One region of the Halobacillus salinarum genome, then DNA from elsewhere that is predicted to be linked to it. Evidence: riboswitches for the same ligand, from Rfam matches in the RefSeq annotation. Region 1 holds a riboswitch; the other holds the start of a gene.
The links. A riboswitch is a leader RNA that binds a small molecule or an ion and turns the genes downstream of it on or off. The one in region 1 is predicted to bind S-adenosylmethionine.
Positions count from the first base shown of each region.

Region 2: linked by a shared signal. The riboswitch ahead of metK (methionine adenosyltransferase) and the one ahead of MUN89_RS12680 (homocysteine S-methyltransferase family protein) in region 1 are both predicted to bind S-adenosylmethionine.

Region 1 covers NZ_CP095073.1:2,453,637-2,464,529, forward strand. Annotated here, with positions in the region: gene MUN89_RS12645 (glycoside hydrolase family 18 protein) at 1-1,182, shown strand, start outside; gene MUN89_RS12650 (hypothetical protein) at 1,216-1,521, opposite strand; gene MUN89_RS12655 (Na+/H+ antiporter NhaC family protein) at 1,628-3,061, opposite strand; gene MUN89_RS12660 (DNA polymerase IV) at 3,220-4,476, shown strand; gene MUN89_RS12665 (hypothetical protein) at 4,602-5,177, shown strand; gene MUN89_RS12670 (class I SAM-dependent methyltransferase) at 5,185-5,889, opposite strand; gene MUN89_RS12675 (polysaccharide deacetylase family protein) at 6,024-6,737, shown strand; gene MUN89_RS12680 (homocysteine S-methyltransferase family protein) at 6,794-7,843, opposite strand; SAM riboswitch class I at 7,925-8,030, opposite strand; gene MUN89_RS12685 (NAD(P)/FAD-dependent oxidoreductase) at 8,221-9,108, shown strand; gene nadE (NAD(+) synthase) at 9,420-10,157, shown strand; gene MUN89_RS12695 (cysteine hydrolase family protein) at 10,172-10,729, shown strand.
Region 2 covers NZ_CP095073.1:1,817,725-1,828,617, reverse strand. Annotated here, with positions in the region: gene MUN89_RS09320 (C39 family peptidase) at 1-855, shown strand, start outside; gene asnB (asparagine synthase (glutamine-hydrolyzing)) at 836-2,749, opposite strand; gene metK (methionine adenosyltransferase) at 2,903-4,102, opposite strand; SAM riboswitch class I at 4,317-4,430, opposite strand; gene pckA (phosphoenolpyruvate carboxykinase (ATP)) at 4,903-6,495, shown strand; gene ytkD (RNA deprotection pyrophosphohydrolase) at 6,571-7,050, opposite strand; gene MUN89_RS09295 (DUF6612 family protein) at 7,319-7,549, shown strand; gene MUN89_RS09290 (DUF6612 family protein) at 7,546-8,139, shown strand; gene MUN89_RS09285 (hydrolase) at 8,285-8,608, opposite strand; gene menC (o-succinylbenzoate synthase) at 8,756-9,796, opposite strand; gene MUN89_RS09275 (o-succinylbenzoate--CoA ligase) at 9,771-10,893, opposite strand, start outside.

The DNA of each region.
Region 1 (10,893 bases):
TTCAATCAGATTACCGATCCGAAGCTCCTCTACGTAGGCGATTTACTGCGTCTGCCTTACGTACGTTACACAGTTCAGCCTGGAGATTCTTTATGGGCGGTTGCACGCCGGTTTGGCGTGTCAGTAGAAGAGATTATGACAAACAATACTCTCTCGGATCCAGCTTTAATCTATGCCGGCCAAACCCTTTATATCCCTGCACCAAGTTTACCCGCCATTGATGTGAATGCTTATACGACTTCGATTGATTCACAAGGAGCTCAGGAAGTATTATATTTAGGACGTAATTTTACTTATTTATCTCCATTTATGCACTCGGTAAGGAACGACGGCTCAGTTTCCAATATAGAGGACGCTCCGTTGTTAGAAGCTGCACAGGCGAATGATGTGGCTCCTTTATTTGTGCTTACCAATTTTGCAGAGGGTTCCTTTGATTCTGATCTAGCAGCGACCATCCTTAGAAATCCAGAACTGCAAAACAAAGTGATCTCCAATGTGTTAAATAAAATGGCAGAGAAACATTATTCGGGTCTGAATATCGATTTCGAATATGTCTACCCTGAGGATCGGCAAAATTACAACGACTTTTTAAAACGAGTGACTGAGCAATTACATGAACGTGGATACATCGTTTCTACTGCTTTAGCACCAAAGATCTCCGGAGACCAGCAGGGCTTGCTTTATGAGGCTCATGATTATGCTCAACAGGCTCAAATTGTAGATTTTATCATATTAATGACTTATGAATGGGGATGGGCGGGAGGGAGACCCTGGGCAATTGCACCGATCAACAAAGTAAAAGAAGTGCTGGATTATGCGGTCACGGTTATCCCAAGGGATAAAATTGTTATGGGCGTGCCTCTTTACGGACGGGACTGGAAGATTCCATGGGTGGAAGGCACTTATGCGCGTACCGTCAGTCCAAAACAAGCGGTGCAATTAGCTTCATTATATGGCGTTCCAATTCAATATAACGAGCAGTATCAATCCCCTTATTTTCGATATGCAGACGAACAAGGCCAGCAGCATGAAGTTTGGTTTGAAGACGCCCGGAGTGTTCAAGCTAAATATGATGTTGTTAAAGAGTATGGTTTAAGAGGGATAAGTTATTGGGTGCTCGGCAATCCCTTCCCGCAGAACTGGCCGGTATTACAAACGAACTTTACTGTTCACAAACGATAAAACCGAAAGAAGGTACTTCCTCCTTTCGGTTTTTTATTTTTGGTGCTTTAACTTTTCTTCTTCCTCTGCTATGACAAACGCTAACTCGTCATTCCCAAATACAGACAATACATTCAACAGAGCAGTGGTTGTAATTTCTTCTGCTTCTTCCAATGGAACGGTCGATTCCAAAGCATTCTGCAGGATTTGATTTTTGACCTGGGAAGGATATGCTTTTTGATAGAGCTGCTCCGCATCTAAATTGTGATTTATACACCACTGGGCGAACACAAGCACCATGGTCTTTTCATCCTGTTTGTATTGTTTAATGATCTGTTGTTCCTGTTCCTTTTCGTTCATTTAATTTCCTCCTGTCTATTTAAATCGTAAGAGGAGGTTAGATGGATGTCAATTTTTATACGTAGTTCACATCGCTATCCTGTTAGGGAATGCTTGCTTCATGTGTCTATCTCATAAAAAAGGAAAATACCCCGAACAGAACCGCGCTTATCCCGGCACCAATCAACGCGGGAGCCAGTTTCTTTTTAGAATATTTAATAACGTCCAAATCCATAATCGTACATAAGGTTACCGAGTTATCGCTTAAAGGAGAAGCGAAAGCTCCAAAGGTCCCGCTTGCAAAAACCGCTCCAATGACAAGCAGGATATTTACGCCGGCATCATGGGCAAGCGTAATCCCAAGCGGCATTAACAGACCCCAAGTTCCCCAGGAAGATCCAATAAAGTAAGAGATAACTCCGCCAAGAAGGAAAATGACCGGAGCTACAAACAGGTGAGGAATCCAGTCCACATGCCCTGTAATATAGTCCGAAAAGCCGAGATCTTCGGAAACTGCTGATACTCCCCAGATCAGTGCAAGCAGAAGGATAACGGACATTAACTCATTTCCGCCCTTAATAAAGTGACTGACTAGCTTGGACACCTTATATTTTTGAAACATGAAGTAGATAAACGCAAGGATTAGCGAAATAAGCAGGGATTCCAGCATCACCCCTAATGCATCACTGCGAATGAAAGCTTGAAAAACGGAATCCGCTCCTTTGTGACCGTCCCACCAGCTTAGAAAAATCGTCAATCCAAGAAACGTGATCAGCGGAAGAAGTAGATTCAGTGGTTTGATCGCAGTATCTTGTTCATAAGCTCTATGGCATGCATCCAATCCTTCCTCACCTTGCTGTTCTTCGGCGTTCTCCCCGGAATTTTGCTGCATCGCTTCATCCGATTCACTTTCTTTCGGCTTTTTAAAAAAACTGTAATAAATGCCGATTAAGATTAAGACAAGAGAAAAGAAGTTAAACGGAATGCTTTTTACATACACCATGTAAGGTTCTTGATCAATTCCTGCTTCTTGCAAAGCATCGCCTATCGTCGTAACCATATAGCCGACGAATGCTGTTGCGATAGGTACCAAGGCAACGACGGGATTCGAGGTCATTTCAATGGCAAAACCAATCCTTTGTTTCGACATTTTTAATCGTTTCCGCAAAGCCTTCATAATTGGAGCCACCGTTACGATGCGGAAATCCGGATCACTAAAAGTCCCTAATGTCGTAATCCACGTTAAAAACATCGCACTTTTTTTCGTTTTTACTTTATCGTTCACCAGATGAACGAATCCTTTAATGCCTCCCGTGAATTTTATCATGCTGATAAGACCTGCAAAGCCATACAAAAAAATAATAATGCGGATGTTGCTGGATTCGACTACATTATCCACTATATAGGATAAGGCGGTTTTGATGCCTCCTAACAAGCTTGGTTCTATAATATAGGCGCCCACAATTAAACCAACAAACAATCCAGGCTGGACCTGTTTCGTTAAAATTGATATAGGTATGACTAATATAAAAGGTATTAAAGCGACCCATGAATGATCCATTACGCTCAGCTCCCGTCTTCAATTCTTCACACTTGCCATTAGTATGAGTAAGTATGGAGAGAACATGTACAATTGACTTTTTCTAGAAATTTCATGTATACGATTGGAAAATGCTTGTGTATAATAAGAACAAACGTTCGTATTGAAGGTGAATTGAGATGGATTATTCTATGTATCCGCGTAACGATGTGTTGTGCATTGATATGCGTTCCTTTTATGCAAGTGTCGAATGTGCTAAGCGCGGGATGGATCCCAAAACAGCTCTGCTTGCTGTCGTCGGGGATCCAAGCCGGAGCGGAAGCATTGTCCTTGCTGCCTCGCCGGCATTGAAAAAAAAGCATGGCATCAGCAATGTCAGCCGCTATTTTGAGCTTCCTGATGACCCTCAGCTTGTGATCGCTGAAGCTCATATGGGCGACTATCTTGAAGTATCTGTAGAAATAACGAAGACCATTATGAATTACGTACCTCAAGAGGCGATCCACGTTTATTCCGTTGATGAATTATGGGTGACGATTACTGGTTTGCAGAAGTTATACGGTCCTCCTCGTGAGACTGCCCGGCTGCTGCAGCACCAAATCCGTGAACAATTCGGCATCGAATGTGCCATTGGGATCGGGGATAACAAGTTTTTAGCGAAAGTCGTCATGGATATTCACGCGAAAAAAGCAGACGACGGTATAGCCGTATGCCGTTATGAAAATGTAGAACGGCTGTTATGGCCTACTCCGATTGAAGATATCTGGGGAATCGGCCGCCGCATGACGCGAAATTTAAACCGTATGGGAATTGTTACGCTCGGCCAGCTTGCGAAACACCCATTGAAATATTTGCAGAAGCATTACGGAATTATGGGGGAACAGTTGTATTACCACGCGTGGGGGATTGATCTTAGCCCTGTCACCGGAAGTTTTATTAAGACGGAGCAGAAAAGCTATGGTCACGGCATTACACTGCTTAGGGATTATGAAAAAGAAGAAATCTATGCGTGCTTTTTAGACTTGTGCGAGGAAGCCTGCCGCAGAGCAAGAAGAGATGATAAGGAGGGGCGGACGATTCATTTAGGTGTCGGCTATGCTAAAGAAACCGGAGGCGGATTCAGCCGGTCGATGTCTATCCAGACCCGGACCAATAGTACAATGGATGTGTATAAAACTGTAATTACATTATTTGAGCGCTTTTATGATGGAGAAAGTAAAATTCGCAGAGTCTACATTTCACTCACCAATCTTAACGACGAAGCGGATATCCAACTGAGTTTTTTTAATGACCGCACAAAAGAAAAGGACGTAGGGGAAGTGATGGACAGAATCCGCGATAAATTCGGAACGACGGCTATACTCAGGGCTACCAGCTTCACGAATTCCGGGATTACAATTGAACGAAGCAATAAAATTGGCGGACATAATGCTTAAAATCGCGGTACATGACTGCTTCAGACTGTCGGGATAGCCCGGCAGTTTATTATCAAGCCTGCATGGACAAGGTTTCATAATGCAGGAAAAGGGTATGTAAAAATATGGATGTTAGGGGGTGGAAGATGCTCAGCAAAAAAGAACTGTGGAAGCTGCGGGTTGTAGAGCTCGTACAGATCAATATAGGAATATTATCCGTAATCGTTCTTTTCAACTGGTATTTTTCAAACGAATATCCCTTATCAATTTTTTGCTGTCTTATAGGAGTAATCTTGCTTGGTTCATTCATTGTATCGAGGTACCGGGAACAAACCGGCAAAGGGTACCGGCCGAAGAGTCTGAAAAAATTGAAAGAATACGAAAAAGAAAAAATGGGAGAAAAAAGGCGGCACCGGCAACATCAAATAGGAACCACGTTCTTTCTCCTATTGGCAGGATTATGCTTTATTCTGCCGTTTATTATAGATCTTCCTGCAAATTACGCTCACCATGACACTGGTAATTATTTATTACAGCTCATTTTTCCTTTGATCGGCTTAAATCTAGGCTCATTTATAAGAGCAAGGCGAATGGACAAGTCTGAAAAAGGACAAGCCTTGAAAACTACATTTGAATCCGGGATGAAAACCTTTGTACTAGGAACAGCAGCCTGGGGAGTCAGTGTAGTAGTCATTGTGATCGCTGTGCTTCTTTTCTCTTAAAAAAAGCTTATTTATAACAACGGTACACACGGCAGCCAATTGGTACATCCGCGCTTGAAATAAAGGCGGCATGCTTTACCCACAGATCATAATGCTCGACACCAATGTTCGCTGAAGGACTGTAATCCTGCTGATCCGCGGCTGCATGGGCGAGCGAGATGTCTTCTGCTTCTATATAAGTGAACCCTTTTTCATACAAAAGATCCTTCCACTCATTCTCACAAAACACCTGTTTCACACCATAGATATCGTGTACTTCTTGCTTTTCACTATCAGACAGCTTATTTTCAGCTGTCATTTCAATCATCAAGAGATGCCCGCCAGGCTTCAAAACCCTGTACAACTCTCCGATAGTTTTTTCAATAGATGTAAAAGAGACGACCGATTCAGATAAAACTAAGTCGAATAAATCACTGTCAAATTCCAGATTCTCAGCGTCTCCCTGGATGATATCCACCCGGCTCAAATGATCTTCAAATCTTTTTTTCGTCTTTTCGATCATAAGAGGATGCTGATCGACTGCAGCTACCCGGCAGCCAAATGTATGAAATAAGTGCCAGGCTGTCTGGCCGGTGCCGCAGCCGATATCGAGCACATACGTTTCAGGGGTGATTTTTTCCTCGTTTAACAAATCCTCCGTCAATGCAAGACCGCCTGGATGAGCGCCACCGATCCCAAATAAAGCTAATAAATCTAAATATTTATTTTCCATCGTTCTCCTCCATCCATCAGTTCACCATACCTTCAACATATGTGAAAAACTGCCCAGCGTGAGAAGAATTTACATTTAAGCAAGCAGGCTCATGGTAAACTAACTACATAAAATTATTTCAAGGGATCGATGAAATGAGAAGCATAAGAATAATCGTCCTAATTCTAATGGGCATCCTATTTTTATCAACAGGGACCTATTATTTAATGAATGCGAGAACCGTGCAGCTTTTTGGCGGGATCACGAGTAAAGTCAGCACAGAAGAAAAGGTCGTCGCCCTGACGTTTGACGACGGTCCTACTCAACTTACCGATTCTCTTCTGCAACTGCTGAACAACTATAAGGCGAAAGCAACTTTTTTTCTTATCGGAAATGAACTGGAAAAGCATATGGACTTTGGAAGGCAAATCGCAGGAGAGGGGCATCAATTGGGGAATCACTCGTACACCCATAAGCGAATGATTTTTAAAAGCCAATGTTTTATTAAAAAGGAAATAGAAAGAACAAATGACTTGATTCGTAAAACAGGTTATGAAGGCGAAATTGATTTTCGTCCGCCGAACGGGAAAAAATTGGCGGGGCTCCCCTATTATTTAAACAAACAAGGAATCGAAACCATTACTTGGAGTCTTGAACCGGATTCTTATTTTGACAAAAATCCGGATAAGCTTAATTATGTAAAAGAGAAGGTAGAGCCTGGTTCAATTATTCTGCTCCACCCAATGTATGATAAAAATGAACTTGAAGTTGTTCAGGGAATTCTGGAGTCGCTTTCCAAGGAAGGCTACCAGTTTGTTACCGTAAACGAACTTCAACAATACGAATCACGAGCTTCTAAGGAAAGTTAATGTAAAAATAACACCACCATAACCCTGAGAACGAAAAGGTTATGGTGGTCTGCTTATTAAGCTCTGGTTTTATAAGCAGTATTCGTTTGATTCAGTGTACTGTCACTGCCAAATAAAAAGTGTTTCTCCATGTCAGGAGAGTAGGTGGAGTTCACTGTTTTTCTTCCTACCGTTTCAGCTACTTCTCTCAGCATACTAGGAGAAGCACCGCAGCATAAACCATAGTAATGCACCCCGGAACGCTGCGCTTCTTTTGCCCATTCTGCTAACTCATACCTGTTGCAGTATAATGGATCAAGTGAAGTCGGGAAAGTGGTCTCCGTTGGAAGGGAGCAGGAACAGCCGCCGTCCGGCAGATTAAAGAAGGTCGGATGTTCTTCTGTTGTCCGGTATGGAATAGGCAGTGCGCCAACGTATCCATCGACGGCCTGAGTAATTCTTTCGATGTAAGGCTGCATCGTAGCAGGACCGCGGAAACAATTCATTCCCACCACTAAAGCCCCTTGTTGTTCAAGGAGGCGGCAAGCTTCTTCTACCTCATAACCATCCCGTAATTTATTTTCTCCCATCACGCCAAAGGTAATGACCGCCGGAAGTCCTTGCTTCTTAATTTCTTCGAGAGCAATTTTTGCTTCTTCGTAGTAATAAAAGGTTTCCCCGTTAACAAAATCGACGCCTTCTTCTTTGCACCAGCTGATCATCTCATGAAACATACTTCGAATGGCCGCTTTTGATTCTTCATCTTCAGGGTCGAACAAATTAGTATTGGAAATATTCCCGGCAACCAGTGCCTCTTCTTCAGGGTGTTCTTCCGCTACTTCCTTGGCCAGCCTGATCGCCTGTCTATTCAACGGCTCAAGTAAATCTTCCTTACCAATAATTCTCATTTTCTCACGGTGCCCGTTATACGTAAAAGCCAGCACCACATCAGAACCAGCAAGCATATAATCCCGGTAAGTCTGTTTTAATGCCTGTGGATTATCAAGTGCCACTTCTGGGACAAATGAGCCCGCCTGCAAATACCCTCTCCGTTCCAATTCAAATAAGTAGCCCTCACCGCAGATTACGGGCCCATCCTGCAATCTTTCTTCTAGAGTTCGCTTCATTACTATCCACACCTTTCCAAAAAATAAAACAGTCACTCTTCTTAAAATAAGAAGAGTGACTGAAATAATCATCAAATCCTCCTCTTATCTTCCAGATTAAGTAATCTGTAGGATTTGGCACCTTTTCAAAAAATGAAAGGTTGCCGGGCATCAAAGGGCCTAGTCCCTCCGCCGCTCTTGATAAGAGTCTTTATAAATTTGGCTTGCTAGAAATTATAGCGGGGGAGAAATTAGTTGTCAATCCATTTTCAAAAGATTTTGAAACGTAAAAAATTGGATTATAAAGTTAAAAAGGCAGCTCCTGCCCAGCGAATAAGGTGGGCTTGTCGAGGCAAAGTAAGAGGACCAACACTATAATTTTCAGGAGTGAAAGACAAGTGTACGATACAATTATTGCAGGAGCGGGCATCGCAGGTCTACAGGCCGCCATTCAATTAGGACGATACAATCGAAAAGTGCTGGCGATCGATTCGAACGATGGCAGGTCAACTCTATGCAGAAACTATCACAACATTTTAGGTTTCCCTGATGGAATCAGCGGTATGGAGTTGAGACAACTGGGACGTGCCCAGGCTGAACAATTTGGGGTGAAATTCTGTCTTGAAACGGTTGAATCGGTCCATCAAAATGGAAGGCATTTCTTAGTAAAAACGAACCTATGTTCCTACGAAGCAAAAACCGTTGTTCTTGCCACAGGAATCAAGGATAACCTTCCTGACTTTGAGGGATTGCGTGATTGTTTAGGTATATCGGTTTATGTATGTCCGGATTGTGATGGTTTTGAAATTACGAAGAAAAAAACCATCGTAATTGGATCGGGAGAAACAGGGGCAAGAATGGCTTGCACATTAAAGTATTGGAGCAACGACATCGTATTGATCAACCACGGACGAAAAGTCATTCCTCATGAGCTTGAGAAGGAATTAAAAGAGAAGAATATTCAACTTTATGAAACAAAAATAAATACGCTTATCCAAGAAAATGGGTATGTTCATAAAGTAGAGACGATGGAGGGGACAGTGATAACAGGGGAGCGGGCTTTTGTCGCAATGGGAGGAAACGAAGTTCGTTCAGACCTCGCGAAACAGATTGGAGCAGAGGTGAAAGAAAATCAGCACATTTTCGCGGATTCCAGAACGAAAATGACAACCGTAGAAAACGTTTGGGCCATCGGTGATATCGGCGAGCACTCTGAATTAGTAACCGCGGCCATGGGGGAAGGATCCATTGCTGCGATATGGGTTCATAAAAAACTTTTACAATAGTCAGTGAGAATCGTGGAGAAGTTTGATCAGCTTCAGGTAAAGGCTTGGAATACAGATTATACGATTGCAGACAAGGTGATATCCGCCATCAGATGCAGGTACGGATGTAAGATTTCAAGCGACATTTTATGATTAAAAAGGAAAAATTTAAAAGTTACTGGGTTTCATCTGGCGAAATCAACCTTCTTAAACAGCTGAAAGTTTTTGGAGAATAAGATTACCAGCCTGTTGTTCAACCTTTCTTTATGTTTATATTTTTCAAAAAAAGGAACATACCTTTTTATAGGATGAAAAGGAAGGAGTTTTTTCAAGTGGAAAAACAAGTGGAACAGCTGACCAAATGGCTTCAAAGTAAAGTCAAGGAAGCAGGTGCTGACGGTGCACTCGTCGGAGTAAGCGGCGGGATTGATTCAGCAGTCGTTTCCTTTCTCATTAAACGCGCTTTCCCTGAACAGTCCTTAGGAGTTCTGATGCCGATTAATAAAAAAGTAGAGGATCAGAGCGATGCGCTTGCTGTCGTCGAAAAAGCAGGATTAGATTATATTGGAATAGAATTAACAAAGCCTTATAAAGAAACGTTTTCAGCTGTGAAAGACAGCCTTGTAGAAAAAGGAGATTGGAACGATTCAAAATCACAGCTCGGCGGTGCTAATCTTCAGGCGAGACTGCGGATGAGCACTCTCTACACAGTGGCAAACAACTACAATTATTTAGTCATCGGTACTGATAACGCTGCAGAAGATTACACTGGCTATTTTACGAAATATGGAGATGGAGGCGTTGACTTAGTCCCACTGATTCATATGCGTAAAGAACAAGTCAGGCAGATGGGGGAAGCCCTTGGGATACCTGATTCCGTCCTTCATAAACAGCCTAGTGCAGAGCTTTGGGAAGGGCAGTCTGATGAAGAAGAGCTGGGTCTAAGCTATGATACCATTGATGCTTTCTTAAAAGGAGAGCAGGTGGATACAGAAGACGAAAAGAAATTAAAAGAGCTCCATAGCAAAACAGAACATAAACGCCAGGTTCCAGCGGGTCCGGATCTATAAGGAAGGTGAAGATCGTGCCACAGGATACAGCGCTTCTCATAATCGATATGGTGAACAAAATGAATTTTGAAGGCGGAGAAAATCTCTTTGACAACACGCTTAAAATTACAGAAAACCTCCAAAATTTAAAGGCAGAAGCTAAACAGCTCGGTGCGCCTGTCATCTATGTAAATGATAACTTCGGCCTCTGGCAGGATAATGTAGAGGAACTTATTGAAGAGTGTAAAAAAGGGCGGGGGGAGCCGGTCATAAAAAAAATCCTCCCTGAAGACGATGATTATTTTATTATTAAGCCTAAGCATTCTGGATTTTATGGTACTCAATTGGGAATTCTCTTAAAGCAGCTGGAGGTGTCAAATCTAATCGTAACAGGAATCGCTGGAGACATCTGTGTGTTGTTTACCGCGAATGACGCGTATATGCGGGAATTCAGCTTATGGGTCCCAAGTGATTGTGTTGCCTCAGAAACGACCGATGGCAACGAAAATGCGTTGAATATTATGAAGCGCTCTTTGTTCGCTAATATTTCTAAACAACAGCACACGACGATTCAGCAGGCGTTTGACCATTGACTTATGAATAAATATTCATTATGATGATAATGTAATTATTCTGTTCTGCCAAATTTCTTCACATGAGGAGAATGAATTATGAGTGTGGTTGTTCTTAACTAACCCCGTTAATTTTATACGGTCCTGAACATTGGATGGTTTTTGACATGCGTCGTGCAAGTCAA
Region 2 (10,893 bases), 640 kb from region 1:
TTTTCTTTTACGATTATTTGCGGTATGATGTTAGCCCTTTATTCTTCACGACTTCCTTTATCGTTAAAAAAGCAGGCCCGGGTATTCAGCTGTCTATTTTTGTTAGCCGGCCTGGCACTTTTACTAGTGCTTGTGAACAAGCATCACTGGCTTGCAAAAGGAAAAGAATTCTACACCACATTTATCACGGATACAGAAGTTTCACAAGGACGAACTGAACTGGCCTTAAAGATGAGCAATAAAGGAAGTATCCTTCCTTCTGTGAAGCTTTCGGTACCTATGATTGAACAATACCCCGAATTGCCAAGAGGCTGTGAAGTAACAAGCCTGGCCATGCTTTTTCACTTCTCCGGAAATAAAATAGATAAACTGAAGCTGGCCAGTGAAATCAAAAAAAATACAGCTTCCTTAAAAACTATCGATGGAAAAGTCTATTACGGCGACCCTAATGAAGGCTTTGTCGGAGATATGTATTCGTTGAACAATCCGGGGCTTGGGGTTTATCATAAACCGATAATGGAGCTTACTCAAGAGTACTTCGATGAACGAGCCGTTGATTTTACCGGACAGGACTTTTCCCAAATCCTGCAATATGTGAATGATGGACTTCCTATCTGGGTGATTATTAACTCTGATTACGATAAACTTTCCGACCGCTACTTTGAGACATGGCATACCTCCGGGGGAAAAATACAAGTTACCCGGAAGGAGCATTCAGTTGTTGTAACAGGCTATGACCGTGAGTATATTTATTTTAACGATCCATTAAACATAACAAAAAAAGCACCCATTAACAGCTTCAGAGAAGCCTGGGTGCAGATGGGGAAGCAGGCGATTACGATTTTGAAGCCGTAAGCTTGCTTCTCGTCTTATCTTCATTTTGCAAGTCCTCAAGTGGAAACTTACGTTCTACATAGATTTGGTGCCAGAGCATAAACATTAATACCGTCCAGATTTTCCGGCTGTAATCCGCTTTTCCTTGAGCATGAGCATCCAGCAGGCTGAGAACATAATTCTTATCAATTAAGTAACTCGTCTCGCTTTCTTTGATTAACACTTTCGCCCAATCGTGAAGCTCTTCCTTGAGCCAGTGCCTGATAGGTACAGGAAAACCTAATTTTTTCCGATCAAGTACATGGTCTGGAATAATACCACGTGACGCCTGCCTCAATATATGTTTAGTCGTTCCCTCTGCAATTTTCATATCCACAGGAATACCGCTCGCCACGTTAAATACTTCCTTATCTAAAAAAGGCACGCGTAATTCAAGTGAATGAGCCATCGTCATTTTATCAGCTTTAAGAAGAATGTCTCCACGCATCCATGTATGAATGTCAATGTACTGCATCTGGTTGACGAGATCATAAGTATGAACGTTTTCATAAAGAGATTTCGTTATCTCCTTATAAGGAAGGTCCTGACGGTAATCTTTCATCAACGCTTCTTTCTCAGCTTCCTCAAACATTTTCGCATTCCCAATATACCTTTCCTTCAAAGGCGTGGTGCCTCTTTGCAGAAAGCTCTTCCCTTTTACACCTTCTGGGAGAACATCTGCCACACGTCCAATCATTTTCTGCAAGGAAGCAGGGATATGCTGAAAAGCTTTTAAAGATTCCGGTTCCCTGTAAATATTGTACCCGCCAAACAACTCATCGCTTCCTTCTCCTGAAAGCACAACGGTTACATGCTTTCTCGCTTCCCTTGCTACAAAGTATAAAGGAACACAAGCCGGATCTGCGAGAGGGTCATCCATGTGGTACATGATTTTTGGCAGCTTCTGGACATATTCTTCCGGTGATATGATATAAGAGATATTTTCCACATCCAGCTTCTCCGCTGTTTCTTTTGCCACATCCACTTCTGAATAGCCTTCTCTTTCAAACCCAACAGAAAAGGTCTTAATATTAGGATTAAACTGTTTAGCCATGGCTACAATAATAGTAGAATCAATGCCGCCGGATAAAAACGAACCTACAGGTACGTCACTGCGCATATGCTTTTTGACTGAATCAAACATGACATCCTGAATAGACGTAATCCAGTCCGTCTTACTCATGAGCTTCGGCTGAAACGTAGCATGGAAGTAGCGGTGGAAAGAGATTGGCTTTTCCGGTTTTTTGATAAAGTAATGACCGGGTTGAACTTTTTGAATGCCTTCGGTCAAAGTCATAGGCTCAGGAACAAATTGATAACTTAAATAATGCTGAAGAGCATCTGTACTTACTACTTCATTCTGCCTGGCCACAGTAATACTTTTCTTTTCAGAAGCAAAAAAGATGCCTTCTTCTTCTTCCGAATAAAAAAGCGGCTTTATACCAAATGGATCTCTAGCACCGTACAGTGTCTCCTCATGCTTGTCCCATATTAAGATGGCAAACATGCCGCGAAGTTCCTTAAAAGCCTCTTCTCTTTTCTCATGAAACAGGGCAATGATCACTTCTGTATCAGATTCTGTTGAGAACTGAGCCCCTTGTTTTTTCAACTCATCCCGTAATTCGACATAATTATAGATTTCACCGTTAAATACCATCCAATAACGGTCATTTTCATAGCTTAGCGGCTGATGCCCGCTTTCAATATCAATAATGCTTAATCTTCTGAAGCCAAAAGATATATAATCATCGTGAAAAAACCCTTCGTCATCAGGGCCGCGATGAGTAATAACATCATTACGATATTTGAACGTCGCTTGTTGTTCATCATTAGGCAGCGCTGGAAGATCTCTAATCATTCCAATAAAACCACACATAGACGTTCCTCACTTTCTTTTTGCAGTCTAAACTTACGAGATAAAATTATATCATAAAACCTATAAGGCTTCGAGAGCCTTTCTTGGTCATTTTATGTAATATTTCATAAAAAAAACATCGTTCCTGATATTTCTTCAAGAACGATGTAACACTTATTGTTCTAAGAGACTTTTTAACTCCATCGCTTTGTCTGTTTTTTCCCACGGGAATTCTACATCAGTGCGTCCAAAATGACCATAGGCAGCAGTCTGGCGATAAATCGGTCTGCGTAAATCAAGCATCTTTATAATTCCAGCTGGCCTCAAGTCAAATAAATCCCGAACAGCCTTAACTAGTTTTTCCTCGGAGACTTTCCCCGTTCCATTTGTGTTGATGGAAATCGAAACAGGCTGTGCCACTCCAATGGCATAAGCAAGCTGCACTTCACAAGACTCCGCTAAACCGGCTGCTACGATATTTTTAGCCACATAACGAGCAGCATAAGCCGCTGAACGGTCCACTTTCGTGGCGTCCTTCCCACTGAAGGCACCGCCTCCATGGCGGGCGTATCCGCCATATGTGTCTACGATAATCTTCCGGCCTGTAAGTCCTGCATCCCCTTGTGGTCCTCCAATGACAAAACGACCGGTAGGATTAATGAAATATTTTGTTTCCTTATCAATGAACTCTGTTGGAACTACTGGTTCAATAACAAACTTTTTCAAGTCCTTTTTTATTTGCTCCAGTGTGACTTCCTCAGCATGCTGAGTTGAAATAACGATCGTATCCACTCGAACCGGCTGATCATTGTCATCATACTCAATCGTTACCTGTGTTTTTCCGTCTGGACGCAAATAAGCAAGAGTTCCATCGTTCCTGACATCAGCTAAACGCTTCGAGAGCTTGTGGGCAAGCGAGATTGGAAGAGGCATCAGTTCTTTCGTTTCATTATTGGCATAACCGAACATTAACCCCTGGTCTCCGGCACCAATCGATTCAATTTCTTCATCGCTCATCTGACCTTCACGCGCTTCATAAGCTACGTCTACGCCTCCAGCAATATCAGGTGACTGTTCGTCAATAGCAGTAAGTACCGCACAAGTATCTGCATCAAATCCATATTTAGCACGGGTATAGCCGATGTCCTTAATAGTCTGGCGGACAATGGCTGGTATATCAACATAAGTATTTGTACTGATTTCTCCCGAGACGAGTACAAGTCCAGTAGTAACTGTTGTTTCACAAGCTACCCTTGCATTCGGGTCATTTTTTAAAATCTCGTCCAAAATGGCATCAGAAATCTGGTCACAGATTTTATCAGGATGACCTTCCGTAACAGATTCAGATGTAAACAAACGACGATTGGCAGACATTCTCAAAAACTCCTCCTTCTTTCCATGCACAAATTATTAGACGGAACTCTTTCCAGGATATTGATCATTAAGATCTTCACTATATGGAGATTATAGTATCCAAACCATAATCGGATGATTTGAGTAGGTTACAGCTGTAAACAGCTTAGACAGATATTTCCTTATAAAAAGAAAAAACCCTTCCTTACTCGAGGAAAGGGGGTGCTTCCTTTCGCTCTTATCGTCCAAGGAGGTTTTACGTACTCCTTGCTTCAGGTTAGCACCGTGTCAAGATTGACGGGTTGCCGGGTTTCAAAGGGCCTGTCCCTCCACCGACTCTGGATAAGAGAGTTTCCGTTCGAAATTATCGTAACGAAATCCCTTAGTATTGTCAATTAAATGGCTGCAGACTAAGCCATATCTTCCATTAATAGATCCTTTGACATTATGAAAGAAAATTCCCTTACCAAGAACCAAATGACTGCACATTGTTACCACTAAGTTTTATAATCACCATATGAAGCATGCCCGTAAACGTTTGACTTTTTATAAGCACGATCTTTATGTAATCTTTTCATTCCGGGGTCATGTATAATCCCCTGATGCAGATGAATAGTAAACGAAATAATGTCGTTCACATAAGTTAAAGTAAGAAGGAGTTCGGGATGTTTTTATGGATGACTTTCCTTTGTTGATTAGAAGGAAAATTACTCTCAGTTTTTTATAAAATAGCGTGGACTATTAAACACAATGTGTTATACTAATTAACAAATTACAGCATCTGTTCTATTGAAATATTTTACGAAAAGGCGGGTAAACATATGAGTGCCATTAATCAAATGTCTGACTTAAACCAATTATTAACCGAAGAGCATGTTAAGCATCAATTGTCTGTACCACAGCTGGTTGAAAAAATCCTTGCTCGTCATGAAGGCAATCTTACAGATAAAGGTGCCATACAAGCGACTACCGGAGCCTATACAGGGAGATCTCCTAAAGATAAATTCATTGTTAAAGACCATCAATCTGAAGGGAAAGTTGACTGGGGTTCCGTAAACCAGCCGATTGATGAAGAAACGTTTATTACACTTTACCATAAAGTACTTAGATACTTAAAAGCTCGTGAAGAATTGTACGTTTTCAAAGGATTTGCTGGTGCTGATAATAGTTACCGCCTTCCAATTCAAGTCATTAATGAATTTGCCTGGCATAATCTATTTTCACGACAGATGTTCATTCCGGCTACAAAGGAAGAGACGCTGAATCATGAAGCGGAGTTCACAGTTATTTCTGCTCCAACATTTAAAGCGATTCCAAATGTAGATGGTACGAATTCAGAAGCATTCATCATGATCTCCTTTAAGCACCGCATTGTACTTATCGGCGGTACAGAGTACGCAGGAGAAATTAAGAAATCCATTTTTTCTGTTATGAATTATATTCTTCCACAAAAAAACGTCCTTCCCATGCATTGTTCAGCCAACATCGGCTTAGAAGGGGATGTTGCACTCTTTTTCGGGCTATCCGGAACAGGGAAAACCACCTTATCTGCTGATGCAGACCGCCGTTTAATCGGGGATGACGAACATGCATGGTCAAACTATGGCGTTTTTAATATTGAAGGTGGATGTTATGCGAAATGCATTAATCTGTCCAAAGAAAAAGAGCCGCAGATTTTTGAAGCCATTCATTTCGGTGCCGTTTTGGAAAACGTTATTTTAAATGAACATACGAAAACCCCTGATTATAATGATACGTCACTAACTGAAAACACGAGAGCCGCTTATCCGCTCGACCACATAAAAAATACTGTGCAGCCAAGCGTAGCAGGACACCCGAACACGATCATATTTCTAACGGCTGATGCAACTGGAGTACTGCCGCCGATCAGCAAATTGACAAAGGAACAGGCTATGTATCATTTCTTAAGCGGCTATACGAGCAAGCTGGCAGGAACAGAAAGAGGAATCACGTCCCCTCAAGCTACATTTTCCGCTTGTTTTGGATCTCCATTTCTGCCGCTTCCGCCAGCTACTTATGCAGAAATGCTTGGAGAAAAGATCGATCAATTCAACGCCGAAGTATTTTTAGTTAATACAGGGTGGACCGGAGGAGCTTTTGGAAAAGGACAAAGAATGAACCTTTCCCACACCCGCTCCATGGTTCATGCTGCATTGGAGGGTGAATTGAAATCCACAGAAACCTATAAAGACCCTGTTTTTGGATTAAGTATTCCTACACAGTGTCCAGGAGTCCCGGACGAAGTATTAATTCCTAGAAAAACCTGGGATGATCCCGATGCTTACGACGAGCAAGCGAAACAGCTTGCCGAAAAATTTCACAACAATTTCTTAAAGTTTAAACACGCGCCGCCTGAAATTAAACAGGCAGGTCCCGTCTATGGAAGACGGTAATTAACGCTCCTCATCTCCTCAAATATATAAAAAAAACGGGTTGTACTTAAAAGTACAACCCGTTTTTTTATTTTCCTACACTTCTTTGGCAAAATATTTCTTAATATACGTTAAACAACTCGGAAGGACTTCATCTTTCATCATAAAACTGAACCGTTCGTTTGACACTAGTTTTTCCGGAAACCTTTCAAATAGCACCGGTCCATAAGTTTCAAAGTAATGATCCTGGTCTGCTAAGGAAGAAATGATAGCAAAATAAACATTCTTAATAATTGTGCCGCCTTTGCCTGCTACATAATACTGTCCGACATAGGTAAGTTCTTCTACCATGCCTCCCGTTTCTTCTTTAACCTCTCTTACAGCCGCCTCTTCCGGTGTTTCTCCTTCTTCCACTTTTCCTCCGGGAAATTCAAATCCACGATCTTTATGTTTGGTTAATAACCATTTGTTTTGATAACGGCATATGACCCAGACATGCTTTGGATATTTAGAAAAAGGATGATCTTCAAATGATAATGTTACTTCATTGCGATAATAATCGTTAAATGTCTTCATGTATGATCCTCTGCCTTTTATTGCTAGTTACTCGCTACCAGCTTTATGTTCAAGTAACTCTTGAAATTCCACGCTCTTTAAATCGTACCATAAGGAGGTTTAATTACAAACCGTTCCTTACGAGTACAATCGTAAACCAGCTGTCCTATACTCTTAGTATTCCTGTCTATTATTGCCCATAAACCTGAAAGGCGTATATTGGAGGCACTGAAACTTTTTTCCTTCCCGTTCGTAATGCATAGTAGTAAGCCAAAAAAGGAGGAGACCAATGAAGAAACAATCATTCCTCATAGCTTCCCTGCTGATTATGACTTTACTCATGACCGCCTGTGCGAGCACAGAGGGAGCAAAGGTAGCGGAAATTTACCAAAAGTCCCTGGACGCAAGCAAACAACTGGAGAGCTTTAGTATGAAAATGGAGTCCGTTCAGCATGTAAGTACCGGAGACCTCTCATCTGAATCGGCTGAAGAAACAAGGATGCCCGGGGTATTCCTATGAAAACATCCATAGAGGCAAAAGTACACGCTGACCCACTGGCTTACCATCAAACCGTCCAAACCATGGGACAATCGATCGAACAATACTACACAACTGATGGATTTTTCATTTCCCAGCCAGGATCGAATCAATGGGTAAAAGCCCCGGATAACATGGTGGAAAAAATGAGCCAGATTACTGCTGCTGACCAGATGCCTGCAAAACAATTGAGCAAGCTTAAAGACTATGTAGATGACTTTAACTTAGAGGAAAAAGAAGGAAATTATATTCTTACCTTTCATTCCAAAGGAGAGGACGTTCAAGAACTCATTAAGAATACGATGAAGGAAAACTTTCCTGAAGCTAAACTTCCAAAGGACCTTTTTAAAAAACTGACGATTAATGACGTTACTTACCGTTACACCATTAATAAGGAATCTTATTATCCCAAAGCGATAGATATAGAAATGAATTTTTCAATAGATAACGGTGGTCAGAAAACCTCAGTGAAGCAGACGCTTTCAGGTACTTACAGTGACTACAATGAATTAGGGAACATTACAGTTCCGAAAGAAATTAAAAGTTCGGCAGGAGAGATAAAAAACAGGTGAATTTATTACAAAGATCGCATGAATTTAGTAAAACTTAAACCAAATGCTATTACAGTCCTAGTAGAAAACGCATTATTCCGATCATAGCCTAAAAAACATGGGTTCTCTTCTTTAAAAAAGCCGCTCTCAGAAAGGCGGCTTTTTCTTATTCATCCAAATCCTTTAATACATCCATTTCTTCAATTTGTTTCTTTGTTCCTTCATCTCCCAGCTCATAAATCATTCGAAAAGCTGCAGCCATCCCTTCATCGTACTCATCATTTGCTTGATCATAATGATAAGGTTCTGCAGGCACATGAGCCCTGAAAAATGAACGCACGTCTGAGTTATAAATTTCATTAAATACTTCGCGAAGCTTTAGGGCTTCGTCTTCTGTCGCGTAAATTGCAAAGTCATCGTTGTTGGCGTCGTGGTTCACTGAAATTTCTCTTGTCCCAAGGTTAATGTTATATTTTTTCTTTTCCATCATCAGCCCTCCTGCGTATAGTTTGAGCAAGAGCGGCTGTACCTATCCGATAAAATAAGAAAGACACACTTTAATAAAGATTCATTTGTTTCTCATACTTGTTTATCGTCACTTCTTCTAAATAGTTCTCATCCACCTCTACTCCAATTCCTAGCTGATCAGGCACTTCCATCTTCCCCCATGAATCGTAAGCGGAGGCACAACTAAATCCTTAAAAAAATACCGCTCTGAACTTGAAAGGTCACCAGGAACAGTGAAATTGGCAAGCGAAGCTAAAGCTAAATTGTGTGCTTTAGATATTCCCGACTCCACCATCCCGCCACACCACACAGGGATATCATTGTCCATGCAATAATTATGAATATCCATGGACGTGCTTAACCCACCGACGCGACTGATCTTTATGTTGATCATTTGACAGCTTTTTAAACGGACCGCCTGTTTCGCGTCATGGAGGGACATAACCGATTCATCAAGACAGACAGGGGTTTTCATGCGCTTTTGAAGCTCTGAATGAAGGTAGAAATCACCAGCCGGAAAAGGTTGTTCAAGCATCAATAATCCTAACTCGTCCAGCGAAGCTAGATAGGATAAGTCCTCTTCGTTATAAGCACCGTTGGCATCAATCATTAACTGCACTTCGGAATCAAGCTCTTTTACTGCAGCGACTGCTTCTTTTTCTTTTCCTTTTTCTACCTTCAACTTATACCTTTCGTATCCCTGCTCTTTAAACAGGGGAAGCTTTTCTCTAAAATTTTCAGATAAGTTGATCACTGCCCCCGCTTTAACAAAGCTTCTGCTGCCGCCTAAAAGTTCTTTTAAACTTTTTTTCCTCTGTTTGGCAAATAGATCCCAGTAAGCAGCTTCAAGTCCAGCTTTTGCCATTTGATGACCTTGGATATGTGAAAATTCCGAAGAAAACTCGCTTGGATGTGAAAGTTTAGTTAATGAATCTTGTTCGAGCAGAAAATCTTTTAAAATATGCCAGGCCGTATCTATGGTTTCAGACGTATAGAACGGGCCGGGAAAAGCAGTGACTTCGCCCCATCCTGCATTCCCCGATTCATCTGTTGCCTTAACAATGATTAAGGGGCGTTTGGTTAAGCTGCCTTGATGGGTGGAAAATGGATTTCTCATGGCCAGTTCCACATGAAAAAGGGTAATGTTATGCACCTTCATTGTTTCGCTCATAAGTTTCCAACAGCTTTCTTCTTAAAATTTTATTTGAAGCATTTCTAGGCAATTCTTCAAGAATATAAAAAACATGAGGTACTTTATAACCCGCTAACTTTTCTCTACAGTAAGCTTTTATTTTTTCAATATCTAAAGGCATGTTGTTTTCCAATACAAGAAATGCAGCAGGAACTTCTCCCCACTCATCATCCTTTATTCCGGTAACACCAGCTTCCTGAACACCTTCTATACCCGTCAGTACACTTTCGATTTCCGCAGGATAAATATTTTCTCCTCCAGAAATGATCATATCTTTTACACGATCCACCACATAAAGAAATCCCTCTTTATCCATATAACCTAGATCTCCTGTTTTTAAAAATTCATTCTCCCTTTTTTGTTTCTTATAATATCCCTCTGAAACCATCGGCCCCTTCACAAGTATTTCACCTATCCTCCCTGGTTCACTTTGGTCGATCTTTAATTCTGCGGGACTTAGGGCTTTTCCGGCTGAGCCAATTTTTCGAAAGGCTTCACCAGGACTCAACGTACATATTTGAGAGCTTGTTTCCGTCATTCCATAGGATTGAAAAACAGAAATATTTTTTTCATACGCCTCATAAAGCAGCGGTTCAGGTGCTGGCCCTCCGCCTAGAAGCATTCCCCTAAACGATTCAGGGTAGGATCCTCTTCCAAGGTCCTTAAGCAGCCGCTGCAGCATAACTGTCACCACCGATATGATCGTAACGCCATTCTCCATAATTTGGTCGTTTATCTTCCCCGCATCAAAATTGTTAAATAATACGATGGGCATACCGTAAATTACATTTTTCATTAATATGGAGAATCCTCCTACGTGGAAAACAGGAAGGCACAACAGCCATTTATCTTTTGCTTCGATTCCTAAATTTAAAGCAGATGCTACCGCACTAAACCAATGATTCCCATAAGTATGGATCACGGCTTTTGGTTGACCAGTCGTTCCAGAAGTATAGATCATGGTGTACGGGTCAGAAAAATCAAGGGATGTATTAAGGTCAGATGCCTCCTCCACTTTTGGAAAACGAGAGCTGGAATAAACATCATCTGCACCTAATGATGTTAAATCCGCAGCT